3 regions of the Brevibacillus sp. FSL L8-0520 genome follow, and region 2 is predicted to be linked to each of the others. Evidence: riboswitches for the same ligand, from Rfam matches in the RefSeq annotation. Region 2 holds a riboswitch; each other region holds the start of a gene.
What was found. Region 2 has a riboswitch for S-adenosylmethionine ahead of mtnK (S-methyl-5-thioribose kinase). Riboswitches for the same ligand answer to the same signal wherever they lie in the genome.

Region 1: another riboswitch for S-adenosylmethionine. It lies ahead of NSQ24_RS03500 (methionine ABC transporter ATP-binding protein); the one in region 2 lies ahead of mtnK (S-methyl-5-thioribose kinase).
Region 3: another riboswitch for S-adenosylmethionine. It lies ahead of NSQ24_RS22915 (ABC transporter permease); the one in region 2 lies ahead of mtnK (S-methyl-5-thioribose kinase).

What each region holds. Positions count from the first base shown of each region.
Region 1 is NZ_CP150171.1:636,148-640,341, forward strand. Features, by position in the region: gene NSQ24_RS03490 (GerAB/ArcD/ProY family transporter) at 1-877, shown strand, start outside; gene NSQ24_RS03495 (Ger(x)C family spore germination protein) at 847-1,998, shown strand; SAM riboswitch class I at 2,092-2,208, shown strand; gene NSQ24_RS03500 (methionine ABC transporter ATP-binding protein) at 2,294-3,307, shown strand; gene NSQ24_RS03505 (methionine ABC transporter permease) at 3,309-3,974, shown strand; gene NSQ24_RS03510 (MetQ/NlpA family ABC transporter substrate-binding protein) at 4,021-4,194, shown strand, end outside.
Region 2 is NZ_CP150171.1:4,340,460-4,344,653, reverse strand. Features, by position in the region: gene NSQ24_RS21455 (sigma-70 family RNA polymerase sigma factor) at 1-366, shown strand, start outside; gene NSQ24_RS21450 (anti-sigma factor) at 356-1,564, shown strand; SAM riboswitch class I at 1,664-1,811, shown strand; gene mtnK (S-methyl-5-thioribose kinase) at 2,010-3,239, shown strand; gene mtnA (S-methyl-5-thioribose-1-phosphate isomerase) at 3,236-4,194, shown strand, end outside.
Region 3 is NZ_CP150171.1:4,677,182-4,681,375, reverse strand. Features, by position in the region: gene NSQ24_RS22920 (multicopper oxidase family protein) at 1-1,829, shown strand, start outside; SAM riboswitch class I at 2,256-2,360, shown strand; gene NSQ24_RS22915 (ABC transporter permease) at 2,477-3,409, shown strand; gene NSQ24_RS22910 (ABC transporter permease) at 3,414-4,194, shown strand, end outside.

The DNA of each region.
Region 1 (4,194 bases), 1.7 Mb from region 2:
CATCGGCAACCTATTCAGCCTTCTGTACATCCTCTACTTCATCGCAATGGCGATGGTCATCCTGCGGGGGTACATAGAAGTCGTACAATCATGGATTTTTCCAGGGATTCCGATCTGGATACTTGGCTCGATATTGTTATTTCTTGCGATGTACACTGTCCTCGGTGGTATTCGGGTGATTACCGGCTACGCGATCATTTCGGTGTTTATCACGATCTGGCTTTTTTTTGATCTCTACTTCACGTTGGAATACGCCCGCTGGCACTATCTTTTGCCGGTTATGGAGGCAGATTTCAAGCAGCTTCTAAAGGGGGCACTGATCATGGCCTTTACCTCCGTCGGGTATGAAGTGTTGTATTCGATTTACCCCTACGTCGGAGATAAAACGCGTTTGCATCGGCATGCCCAGTGGGGAGCGTTCATTACCAATTTCATCTACGTCGTCCTGATGATCATCTCGCTCATATTCTTCAGCGAAGGCCAGCTCATACGAACGATATGGCCAACGCTGCAGATCAAGACCGTCGTGTATTTCCCGTTTCTGGAGCGGTTCGAGTACCTTGCCATCTCCCTGTGGATGCTGATCATCCTGCCCAACGTCATGCTGTATATGTGGTCCGCCTCCAGGGGGTGCAAAAGAATGTTTGGCTGGAACCAGAAGCGGGTTTTGTACATCATCGGCGCGGTCATCTTTATTGCGATGCAATTTTTTGTCTCGAGACATGCAGCCAATTACATCATCGATCGCATGTCGTACGTTAGCTTGTACATGGCTGTGATTTACCCTTATGTCCTATTGTTGGGAGTTCTGATCAAACGGCGGTGGAACAGGAGGGAGGATTCATCGTGCCGAGATCCGGAAATAAGCGGCTCCTGAGAGCGGGAGCCGTGCTCCTTCTATGTTCTGTTCTGCTCAGCGGCTGTATCAGGACGCAAATTTTTGATGAGCTTGGAATGATTACGGTGGCGGGATATGACCTGTTAAAGGACGGGAACATACGCGGAACGGTGGTGATGCCCTCCATCAATCCCGAGGCTGAAGAAAAAGTGCAGGTGATGTCCGGCATCAGTCTGACGAGCAAGGGCATTCGCGACAAGGCCAACCTGCAGTCAGACAAAGAAGTGCTGGGCGGGCAGCTTCGGGTCGCGATGTACAGCGAGGAGCTGGCCAGAAAAGGGATAGGCAGCATTGTGGACACTCTGTACCGCGACCCCTCGATTGGAAGCCGGGTTTATTTAAGTGTCATTGAGGGCCAAACCTACGATTTGCTGACGTACAAATTCAAAGAGGAAGGCAATATTGGCATTTACCTCTACCAATTGATCCGGCACAACGTAGAGGATGACAAAATTCCGTCTCCTACTCTCCATGAGTTTTACCGCTCCTACTTCAGCGAGGGAATCGACCCTTACGTCCCTTTTCTTGAGAGGAAAGGGGATGAGGTGAGGATCAAAGGCGTGGCTCTGTTTCACAAGGACAAATATGTCGGCTGGATTCCTCCAAAGGAAGCCTTTCACATCAAGCTAGTTCATGATGCTTATCGAGCGGGAACGTACGAAACGTCGGTAGATCCGGAGAGGATGGGGGTAAAGCCGAAAAAGAAGAACACAACCGGCCCTGACATCCAAATGGTATTTGATACGCTGAGCAGCAAGGCCCACGTCGATATTGTCAGTACGAATCCACTGACCTACAAGGTCGATGTGAAAGTACGGACACGCATTCTGGAAATGTCAATACCGTTAAAAATAGAACAACCGGAGGTACTCAGAAAAATGGAGCAGGCCTTGTCTGAAAACATGAAGCAGGATTTGGCCAAGGTCGTCGCCAAAATGCAAAAATGGGAGGTAGACCCCTTTGGGTTCGGGGAATTATACCGGGCAAAATTCCGCGGGGCGCGGAAGCTGTCTCACGATCAGTGGCATGAGATGTACAGGAAGTCCCGCTTCGATTACAACATCGATGTAGAAATTGTCCGCAACGGCGTGTTGGATTAATTGCCCATTGACTTTCTATTTTGGTATAGCATATAATCCGTTTTGTATCATAAAAAGAAATAAAGTTCTTCAAACTAAATATACGTAGAATTCTTCTTATCCAGAGCGGCGGAGGGACAGGCCCTATGAAGCCCGGCAACCGGCTCATCGATTCTGATGGGTGGCGCGGTGCCAATTCCTACAAGATTGTAGAATCTTGACAGATGAGAAGGGTGAATGCGATCGTATAATGCGGTGCAGCCCCTTTTTCGCCTGATGAAAAAGGGGCTGTTGATTGTAATGGGAGGTGAACCGGATGATTCGGTTGCAGAATCTGAAAAAAGACTACATTGTAAAAGGCCATAAAACACCTGCGCTGCGCGGAATTGACCTCTCGATCGAGAAGGGGGAAATTTTCGGCATCATCGGACATTCCGGTGCCGGCAAAAGTACGCTGATTCGCTGCATCAACCTGTTGGAACGTCCGACAGCAGGCAGCGTCATTGTAGACGGGGTTGATCTGACCAAGCTGGATGAAGGCAAGCTCCAGGAACAGCGGCGGCATATCGGAATGATTTTTCAACACTTCAACCTGCTCTCGTCGGCTACAGTCGGGGAGAACGTCGCGTTTCCGCTCAAGCTGGCCAAGCGGCCCAAGGCGGAGATCGACAAAAAGGTGAAGGAAATGCTGGCGTTGGTAGGGCTGGAACAGCACCGCGACAAGTATCCAGCACAATTGTCAGGCGGACAAAAGCAGCGTGTCGGCATTGCCCGGGCGCTGGCGAGCGACCCCAAGGTGCTGCTGTGCGACGAAGCGACATCCGCTTTGGACCCGCAGACGACCAACTCCATTCTGGCGCTTCTTTTGGACATCAACCGGAAGCTGGGCTTGACGATCGTCCTCATTACGCACGAAATGCACGTCATCCGCTCCATTTGCGACCGGGTCGGTGTCATTGACGGAGGGCACATCGTAGAAATGGGCAATGTTCTGGATGTGTTCTTGAAGCCGCAGCATCCGACGACACAGGAGTTCGTGGAGCAAGTAGCAGACTCCAGCGAGCTGCGGGCTGCCGTTGCTCATGAAAAGGCGTCAGGCGAACGGACGATCCTGCGGGTCACGTTCCTCGGAGAACAAACCTACCAGCCGATTCTGTTCCAAACGATGCAGGAAACAGGTACGGTGTTCAGTATCCTGCAAGGAACCATTTCGCGTATGAAAGACACCCCATATGGCCAGCTCGTGATCGAGTTGGGCGGGGATGCGCAGCAGAACAGGAAAGCTGTCGATACGCTTCGTCAGCGCGGCCTGGAAGTGGAGGTGATTTAAAATGGGATTCACGCTTAAAAATATAGACTGGGCGGAAATTTGGAAGGGAACGCAGGATACGTTGACGATGCTTGGCTTTTCCACCTTGTTTACCGTCGTTATCGGGCTGCCGCTGGGCATTTTGCTGTTTCTCACATCCAGAGGCCAGCTTTTGGAGAATCGCGCGTTTTATTCGATCTCATCCTTTGTCGTAAACGTTTTGCGTTCGGTGCCATTCATCATCCTGATGATCCTGCTGATTCCTGTAACCAAAATGCTCGTCGGCACCTCACTCGGGGTAAAGGGCTCGATTCCTCCGTTGGTGATCGGGGCGGCTCCCTTTTTCGCCAGACTGGTGGAGACCTCCCTGCGCGAGGTTGATCGCGGCGTAATTGAAGCGGCGCAATCGATGGGTGCATCCAACTGGCAAATTATCCGCAGCGTGCTCTTGCCGGAATCCCGTTCGGGGCTGATCGCCGGGATTACGATTACCACGGTGTCGCTCGTGTCCTACACGGCGATGTCCGGGGTCATCGGCGGCGGAGGCTTGGGAGACCTGGCGATCCGCTACGGGTATCAGCGCTTCCAGACAGACGTCATGGTCGTGACGGTATGTATTTTGCTTGTGTTGGTTCAGATCCTGCAGATGGTGGGCGACAGGCTCGTCATCAAGTTCAGCCGGAAGTAGGATCTTGTCCATAGAGAATGTTCAAAATAGAAAGGGGAAATCATCTGTGAAGAAATTGGTCGTATCTGTACTGTCCACTGTACTGGCACTGTCTCTGGCTGCTTGCGGCAGCCAAAATGAATCGGCTCCCGCGCCGTCTGCCGGCGGTTCCCAAGGCGAGCAAAAAGAAGTAACGCTGAAAGTGGGCGCAACGCCGGTCCCGCAGGCTGAGATTTTGAAG
Region 2 (4,194 bases):
ACCTATCGGGGAGAAAAAGTGCGTCCTTGGCTGTTCAAGGTAGCGTACCACGCGTTTATCGACTGGCACCGCAAGCAAAAGCGCAGGCCTGTTCAACTGATCGACACCTTGCCTGAGCAGGCGGATCAGGCGGCGGTCAGTCCGGAATCGGCGGCACTGGCTAGGGAGACGGCGGCCCTCGTGCTGACTGTTCTCCGGGGGCTGCCGGAAAAACAGCGACAGGTGCTGCTGCTTCATGCGGAAAAGCTCAGCTATGCGGAAATAGCCGACGTCCTCGGCATCGATGTGGCCGATGTGAAGCGGTCGATCTACCGGGGACGATTGAAGATGCGAAAATGGTGGGGGGACGGTCAACATGGCGGATAACGGCAAGCTGGAGGATCATAAGCAAAAAAGCCGGGAGCGCGATCAGCTCCTTCTCGCTTATCTGCGGGGGGAGCTTGGCGCTGAGGAGACAGCGCGATTGAGGCAGCGTCTCGCAGACGACCCGGAGTATGCGGAGCGACTGGAGGAGCTTTTGCTGGGAGGCGGGCTGATGCAGACAGAACCGGAAGACAAAGCCGCGGATTTTTTGCCGGAGGAGAAGCAGCGCTCCATCATCCGCTGGGGAAAGTGGAAGAGCAGGCTGTCCAACGCCGCCTACACGGTGGGGATCTCGCTGCTGATCGGCTTTGTCCTGTTGTTTGTCAACTATTGGATTGGCCGGTCGCTGTATGAAGATATGTTTCGCGTCTCCAAGGATTTGGTGAATTTCACTCAGCCGGGGATCGTAGCAGGCAGCAGCGGCGCGCAGGTTGGCCTTTTTTATGGCAGCATTCAAATGGAGCTGCGCGAAAAGGTGGGGGGCGACCGTCAGCAGCCAGGGTATTTCGAGACTACGAATGTGTTTACCAAAGTATCCTCCCGCCCGGTATGGAACGACGGCGTTCGGAAGAAAAATCTGTTTTTCCTGTTCCCGCTTCAGACGAAGCTGCAGGAGGATACCTCTTTCAGACGAGAGCCCGCGTGGAAGACGCTTGAAATGCTGCCGGAGGGGACGGTATCGCAACTGGCGATTTCCTTTGACCGGTTTATGAGCCTGGAGGAAATGTACGCTTTCCTGGCTCCGTATAATTTGGACCTTACCTGGCTGGCCGTGGATACCGGACAGGAGGTGCTGCATGAGGATGCCAAAGAAGGCGTGCTGCTGCTTTCGGCCGGTGACGTCTGGGGTTTTTCCGAACATGGGCTGGACTATGGACCGGGACCGATTCAGGTAAATGGCGAAGCAGATCGCCGCACCCGGGCGTACGTGGAGGAGATGAAATACCTCGCCGAGCAGGAGAGGCTGAGCAGGTCGATCGGACAAAGCCTGTTCAACAGCAGATCAGGATTGAAGATCGACGAGCGCTATCGGTATTTGGAGAAAAACGGTATCAAAACGTACGGAATCGTCGTCACCGGTCCGACCAAGGAACTGCTCAAGCTGAAGCAGGAAGCTGCCATCACCGCCGCATTCTTAGGACAAATCGACTGGTGGAACTGGAATCGTCCGAGTGCAAGCGGACAGCAAAACAGCTGGTAAGGCCGAGGATCAGCCGACTGGCAAAAAACAAAAAAGAGTGTTGACAGCGTGCATAGCCGCGTGTATGATTCAAACTAATCAAAACAGCATACGTTGGATACCTTATCCAGAGAAGGTGGAGGGACTGGCCCGATGATACCCGGCAACCGACACAGCGCTTGCCTGTCAGCTAGACTGACGGCGCGATTACAAGCGATGTGCACGGTGCTAATTCCTGCAGAAGCAAAAGTATTCTGGAAGATAAGGGGGAGACGACACGCCTGCCGCGTGTACGTATACGACCTCTTTTCTTCGGGAAAAGAGGTCTTTTTGCATGTCTGGCTGCAAAAACGGCTTGATCGGAGGCGCAGCCTGCAACATACCGTGCGGAATTATCCCCTGCTGAATGGGCCGGGAAAGCCGCTGGAAAGATCCAAATCGATTCACGTGAGGGGAGAAACAAGTTATGGCTTATCGTGCTTTGAGTGAACAAGAAGCAGTACAGTATGTAAAAGAGCTGCCCGGCCTGTTTGAAGCAGGGGCTGTCCTGTCCTCCCGCGAGATAGGCGACGGCAACCTGAATCTTGTCTTTCACATCCGCGATGAAGCGACCGGCAAAAGCGTGATTGTGAAGCAGGCTCTGCCTTATGCCCGCGTCGTAGGCGAGTCGTGGCCGCTGACGCTTGATCGCGCCCGCATCGAGAGTGAAGCGCTGCGCATCCAGTACAAATACGTTCCGGACCTCGTGCCGCAGGTGTACCACTACGATCAGGAGCTTGCCTTGACCGTCATGGAGGATCTCAGCGATCACATCCTGATGCGCAAAGGATTGATCGAGGGGCGACGCTATCCAAATTTCGCGAAGCAAATCGGACGTTTCATGGCCCACACGCTCTTTTTCACGTCTGATCTGGGAGCGCATCCCTACGAGAAAAAAGCGCTTGTCGGAACATTCTTGAATCCGGAATTGTGCAAAATTACGGAAGACTTGGTGTTTACCGATCCTTACGAAAATGCGCCGACCAACAGCTTCAACCCGCTGATTCGGCGGGAAGTGGAGGAAATCTGGAAGAACAAGCCGCTCAAGCTGGAAATCGCCAAGCTGAAGTACGATTTCCTCACCCGTGCAGAGGCGCTGCTGCATGGCGACCTTCATACAGGCAGCATTTTCGTCACCGAAACCTCGACCAAGGTCATCGACCCGGAATTCGCTTACTACGGCCCGATCGGCTTTGACATCGGCGCGGTAATCGCCAATCTGCTCCTGAATTATGCCGGCCAGCACGGACTGGAGAAGGATGGAGGAAAGCGGGAGTCTTATCGCGAATACCTGCTTACAACTGTCGAAGACGTCTGGAACGAGTTCGTCTCCCAGTTCGTCCAGCTATGGCACAAGCAGGCGAAAGAGCGCAGCGCACATGTAGAAGGGCTCTGGCAGAGCTACGTGAAGCGGTTGATCCAGGATACGGCCGGGTTTGCAGGCTGTAAAATCCTTCGCCGCGTGATCGGGCTGGCGGGTGTCGCCGATCTGAACAGCATCAGCGACGAAAAAACCCGTGCCGAAGCGGAACGGCTGGCACTGCTGATCGGTCAGGAGCTGATCCTGAAGCGGGGCGGCATCGAAGATTCGACCGACATCACAGACATCGTTCGCAATGCGACAACAAGATTTGATCAGGAGGCAGCAGCGGTATGACCACAATTCATGAAGCATTCGCACCTGTAAAGTGGGAAGGAGACTCTCTTCTTCTGCTCGACCAGACGCGTTTACCGGTAGAAACAGTCTTTCTTTCCCTCCATACGTCTGAGGAAGTATGGGCGGCAATCCGCCACCTGCAGGTTCGCGGCGCCCCTGCGATCGGGATGGCTGCGGCATACGGGCTTTACCTCGGCGTGCGGAACAGCGAAGCGGCAGATTCGTCAGCCCTCTGGAATCAATTGCTCGAGCAGGCTGACTACCTGGCGACAGCACGCCCTACAGCGGTGAACCTGTTCTGGGCGATCGATCGGGTCAAAGCACGCGTCCAGCAGGAGGGAGAAAAACCGGTAGACGCGTTGAAAGCGGCGGTTTTGGACGAAGCTCTCGCGATACAGCGCGAGGATGCCGAAGTATGCCGGACGATAGGCGAACACCTCCTCACCTTGCTGCAGGATGGAATGGGCATCCTGACCCACTGCAATCCAGGGGCGCTGGCTACCGCCGCTTACGGGACGGCGACAGCTCCGCTCTATCTGGCCAAGGAACGCGGCTGGAACCTGAAGGTATACGCTGACGAAACGAGGCCGGTGCTCCAGGGAGCGCGGCTGACCGCCTACGAGCTGCAGCAGGCGGGAATCGACGTCACGCTGATCTGCGACAACATGGCGGCCATGGTGATGGCGCAGGGAAAAGTGCAGGCTGTCATCGTAGGAACCGACCGCGTAGCGGCGAACGGCGACGTCGCCAATAAAATCGGAACGTATGGCGTTGCCGTGCTGGCGAAAGCCCATGGCATCCCGTTTTACGTGGCTGCACCGCTGTCGTCTGTCGATCTGGAAACGCCGACGGGAGCGGACATTCCGATCGAGGAGCGTCCGGCGGAGGAAATCACGCACGGCTTGGGCAAGCAGGTGGCTCCGGACGGCATCAAGGTCTACAACCCGGCATTCGA
Region 3 (4,194 bases), 340 kb from region 2:
GGTTAAAAAGCTTGCGGGACTCCGGTGGAGATGCACCGACGACGGAAGCGTTGCGCACAGTGGCTCATCCATCCGTACTGCTGTCCTTTTATGCGGCAGCGCTCGCATCCGGCATTGCTGCTTTCAGCACCGTCTTTGCCCAGCCTGTTCTGCCCGGCCCGTTTGAGGTCGTTCAACGGATGATGCTGGTTGCGCTCCTTTTGCTTGTGCCGGCGATTTTTGCAAGAAGAAGGTACGCGAAGGTTGTACGGGGGGAACCGCTTCAGCGCGGGCTTGTTTACAGGATGGTCAACTTCGTTGCTGCTGGTACGCTAACCGCCGTGGTCGCAATCGCCATCCTTGTATCAAACGTACTGGCGGGAGTGCAAGCCTCCAAGCTGCCGGAAGCATCCGACATGATGAATCACGACCGGATTGACGAAGGGGGCGGCGCGGCTACACGGATGTCTGCAGGCTCCGGGCATCATCGTCATGAGCAGCATGGCGCTCATCATCAAACCGGCACGGGGACAGTTGAAGTAGCAGCTCTGACCGGAGATATTTCCGCTCCTGCCGATGTGAAGTTCGAACTGGTGGCACAGCAAGAGAAGATACCGCTTGCGTCTGGAGCCGTGATCGATGCCTGGACGTATAACGGCGAAATCGCTCCCGAGCTCAGGGTGAAGCATGGCGATATGGTCGAAGTGAAGCTGATCAATAAAGATATCGATAGCGGAGTGACGATTCATTGGCATGGCTATAACGTGCCGAATGCAATGGACGGCGTGCCGGGGATGACGCAAAATGTCGTGAAACCGGGGCAATCGTTTACTTACAAGTTTCGGGCCGAGCAGGAAGGGACGTACTGGTTCCATTCTCATCAGCAAGCGTCGGAGCAAGTGGTGAAAGGGTTTTTCGGCACGCTGATTGTCGAGTCGAAGCAGGACGCGGAAACCTTTGACGAACAGTTTACCGTCATCAACCATCGCTGGACGACCAGCCAAGGGTATAAACATGCCTTTGGAAAAGAAGACGGTTGGCAAACGAAGCAGGTAAAGCCGGGGAAGAAAGTAAAGCTGAGAATCATCAATACGCATAAGCTTTCACAAAAATATCTTCTGCAGGGGACCGATTTCCGAATCACGAGCATTGACGGGATGCGGATTCAAGACCCGCAGCCATTGTCCGATCAAACAGCGTTGCGGCTTGGTTCGGGCGGCAGATACGACGTGACCTTCACGATGCCGGACCGTCCCGTTCTCTTTAAACTCGGCGATTACAAGAACACGAGCAATCCTGGCATCATTTTTTATACCGAAACCCCTCCGGAGGAACCGATCTTCAAGGCGGAATCCGCCGAGTTCGACCCGTCCGATTACGGTAAGCCCGTCACAAATGACGTCACGGCAGCGAAAAAATTCGATCGGGAATTCCAAATGATTCTCGGAAACGAGATGGGATTTTACAACGGCACGTTTCATTTTTTGTGGACGATCAATGGAGAGGTGTATCCCCGGGTGCCGACTTTTGTCGTCAAAGAAGGCGATAGCGTCAAAACGACCTTTGTGAATAAAAGCTTGACCGAGCATCCGATGCATTTGCATGGGCATCATATGACGGTTTTGAAGAAGAACGGCGAGAAGGTGAAGACTCCATGGCTTACCGACACGTTAAACGTGCTGCCCGGCGAATCGTATGAGGTCGCATTTGTCGCGGACAATCCGGGCATGTGGATGGACCACTGCCATAACCTGGATCATGCGGCGACCGGCATGATTTTGCATCTTATGTATGATCATGTGCGGGCTTCTTATGAAGTTGGGACGAGGACTGGGAATTTGCCGGATTAGGCGATTGACTCCATGATGATAATGCCATATAAGGTTAAGAAAGAAAGGAAAGTGATGATATTGCTGTATTTATTTTCTTTCTTTACATTTCTTTTTTTAATAGGAGCATTGAAAAGTTTCTTTAGTTCTATCGAGTCTTTGAATAACTCCAATTTGACAAGATTTAAAAAAGCAGCAAACACATGTATAGTGTTTGGGATATTATTTGTTCTTTTTCTATTGATCACTATTGCTTTTATATTTATTACATTCCAGTAAGATAGAAAGTAACTATCGTCAGATCTCGTAAATTGATTTTTTTGTCCATTTCTATGAAAGCTGTAACAAATAAACAAAAATCAAATGCACTAAAACCGCATTGACATATCCAAGTAAAATGATAAGATAAAAAAGAATTTAGTGAATGAAATTTAACTTCATAAAACATTCTTATCGAGAGTGGTGGAGGGACTGGCCCGATGAAACCCGGCAACCTTGGTCTGATGGACCTTACGGTGCTAAATCCTGCGGAGTTATTCTGAGAGATAAGAAGGTGGGAACCGTACAAATCGCCCCTCTTCTTTCTGGAGAGGGGCTTTCTGTATGTATAATCCATAGTATTCGTATTTATTTACTTAGTATTACAATTGCACAAAGGAGGAAACAACGTGCTTCATTATGCGGTCAAGCGTGGCTTTCTCATGCTGGTTACGCTGTGGATCATTGTCACGGTGACGTTTGTGATCATGCACCTGATTCCGGGCGACCCGTTCGCGTCTGACGCCAAAATGCTTCCGGAAGAAGTCGTGAAAAACATGCGGGCCCAGTACAACCTGGATGAGCCGATCCCTATGCAGTACCTGCTCTATCTGAAAGGCTTGGTGCAATTTGACCTGGGGCCGTCCATCCAGTCCAAGACAAGGGACGTGAACACGCTGATTGCGGAGGGCTTTCCCGCCTCGGCTGTTCTGGGGCTCCAGGCGTTTCTTGTCGCGCTGGCAGGTGGGATCACAGTCGGAATCGTCGCGGCGCTCTACCAAAACCGGGCGTTGGATTTTCTGTCCATGTTCGCGGCCATCGTCGGGATTTCCGTCCCCAGTTTTATTCTGGCACCGCTGTTGATCAAATACATGGCGGTCAAATGGGAGCTTTTGCCCGTCGCGGCTTGGGGGAGCTGGGAGCATTCGGTTCTTCCGACGCTTGCGCTCGCCATCGGGCCGCTTGCCATTATCGCCCGATTCGTACGAGCCAGCATGCTGGAAGTCTGGCAGCAGGAATACATAAGCACGGCGGAGGCGAAAGGGCTTGGCACCTTTTCCATCGTCGTCAGACACGGGATGCGCAATACCATACTGCCGGTGCTTACCTTTGTCGGTCCGCTGTTTGCCAACCTGATGACCGGAACCTTTGTGGTGGAAAAGATTTTCGCCATTCCGGGGCTTGGCAAATACTTCGTGGAAAGCATTTTTAACCGCGATTATCCGGTCATTTTGGGAATGACTGTTTTTTACAGCTTTGTGCTCATTTTTACTTTGTACATCATCGACCTGCTGTACCGGGTGATTGACCCGCGCATCAGATTGACGAGCGGAGGGAGATAGCGTTATGGCCAATCAGGCAACACAACTGGATTCGCTGTTTCGACCTGTCGACCCAAGCCGGCTTGCCGGGGAAGAGCGGGAACGTCCCAGCCTCGGGTATTGGCAGGAGGTATGGCAGCGGGTATGCCGCAACAAGCTGGCGATACTCGGGTTCTTCCTGCTCGCGGCGGTGGTGGCGCTCTCGATCTTCGGACCGATGCTCGTTCCTCACAGCCCGCATGAGCAGTCGTTGACGCAGGGGAATCTGCCGCCCTCGGGCGAGCACTGGTTTGGAACGGACGATCTGGGCCGGGACATGTGGGCGCGTACCTGGATGGGCGGCCGCATCTCTTTGTTTATCGGTGTGGTGGCGGCGGCCATCGACCTGGTAATCGGTGTGTGCATCGGCGGCATTTCCGGATACATGGCAGGAAGGAGCAGGCTGGGTGACCGAGTGGACAACATCCTGATGCGGCTGGCTGAAATTCTCTACAGCATCCCGTATCTGCTGGTGGTGATCCTGCTGATGGTCGTTCTGGAGCCGGGACTCGCCACGATCATTATTGCGCTTTCGCTGACCGGCTGGGTGGGCATGGCCCGCCTGGTCAGAGGACAGCTCATGCAGATCAAGCGGCAGGAGTTTGTGCTGGCGGCAGAAAAGCTGGGCACCTCCCATGCCAAAATCATCATCAGGCATCTGCTGCCCAATACGATTGGCGTGATCATCGTCAACCTGACCTTTACGATTCCGCATGCGATCTTCGCCGAGTCGTTTCTCAGCTTTCTCGGTCTGGGCGTGCAAGCGC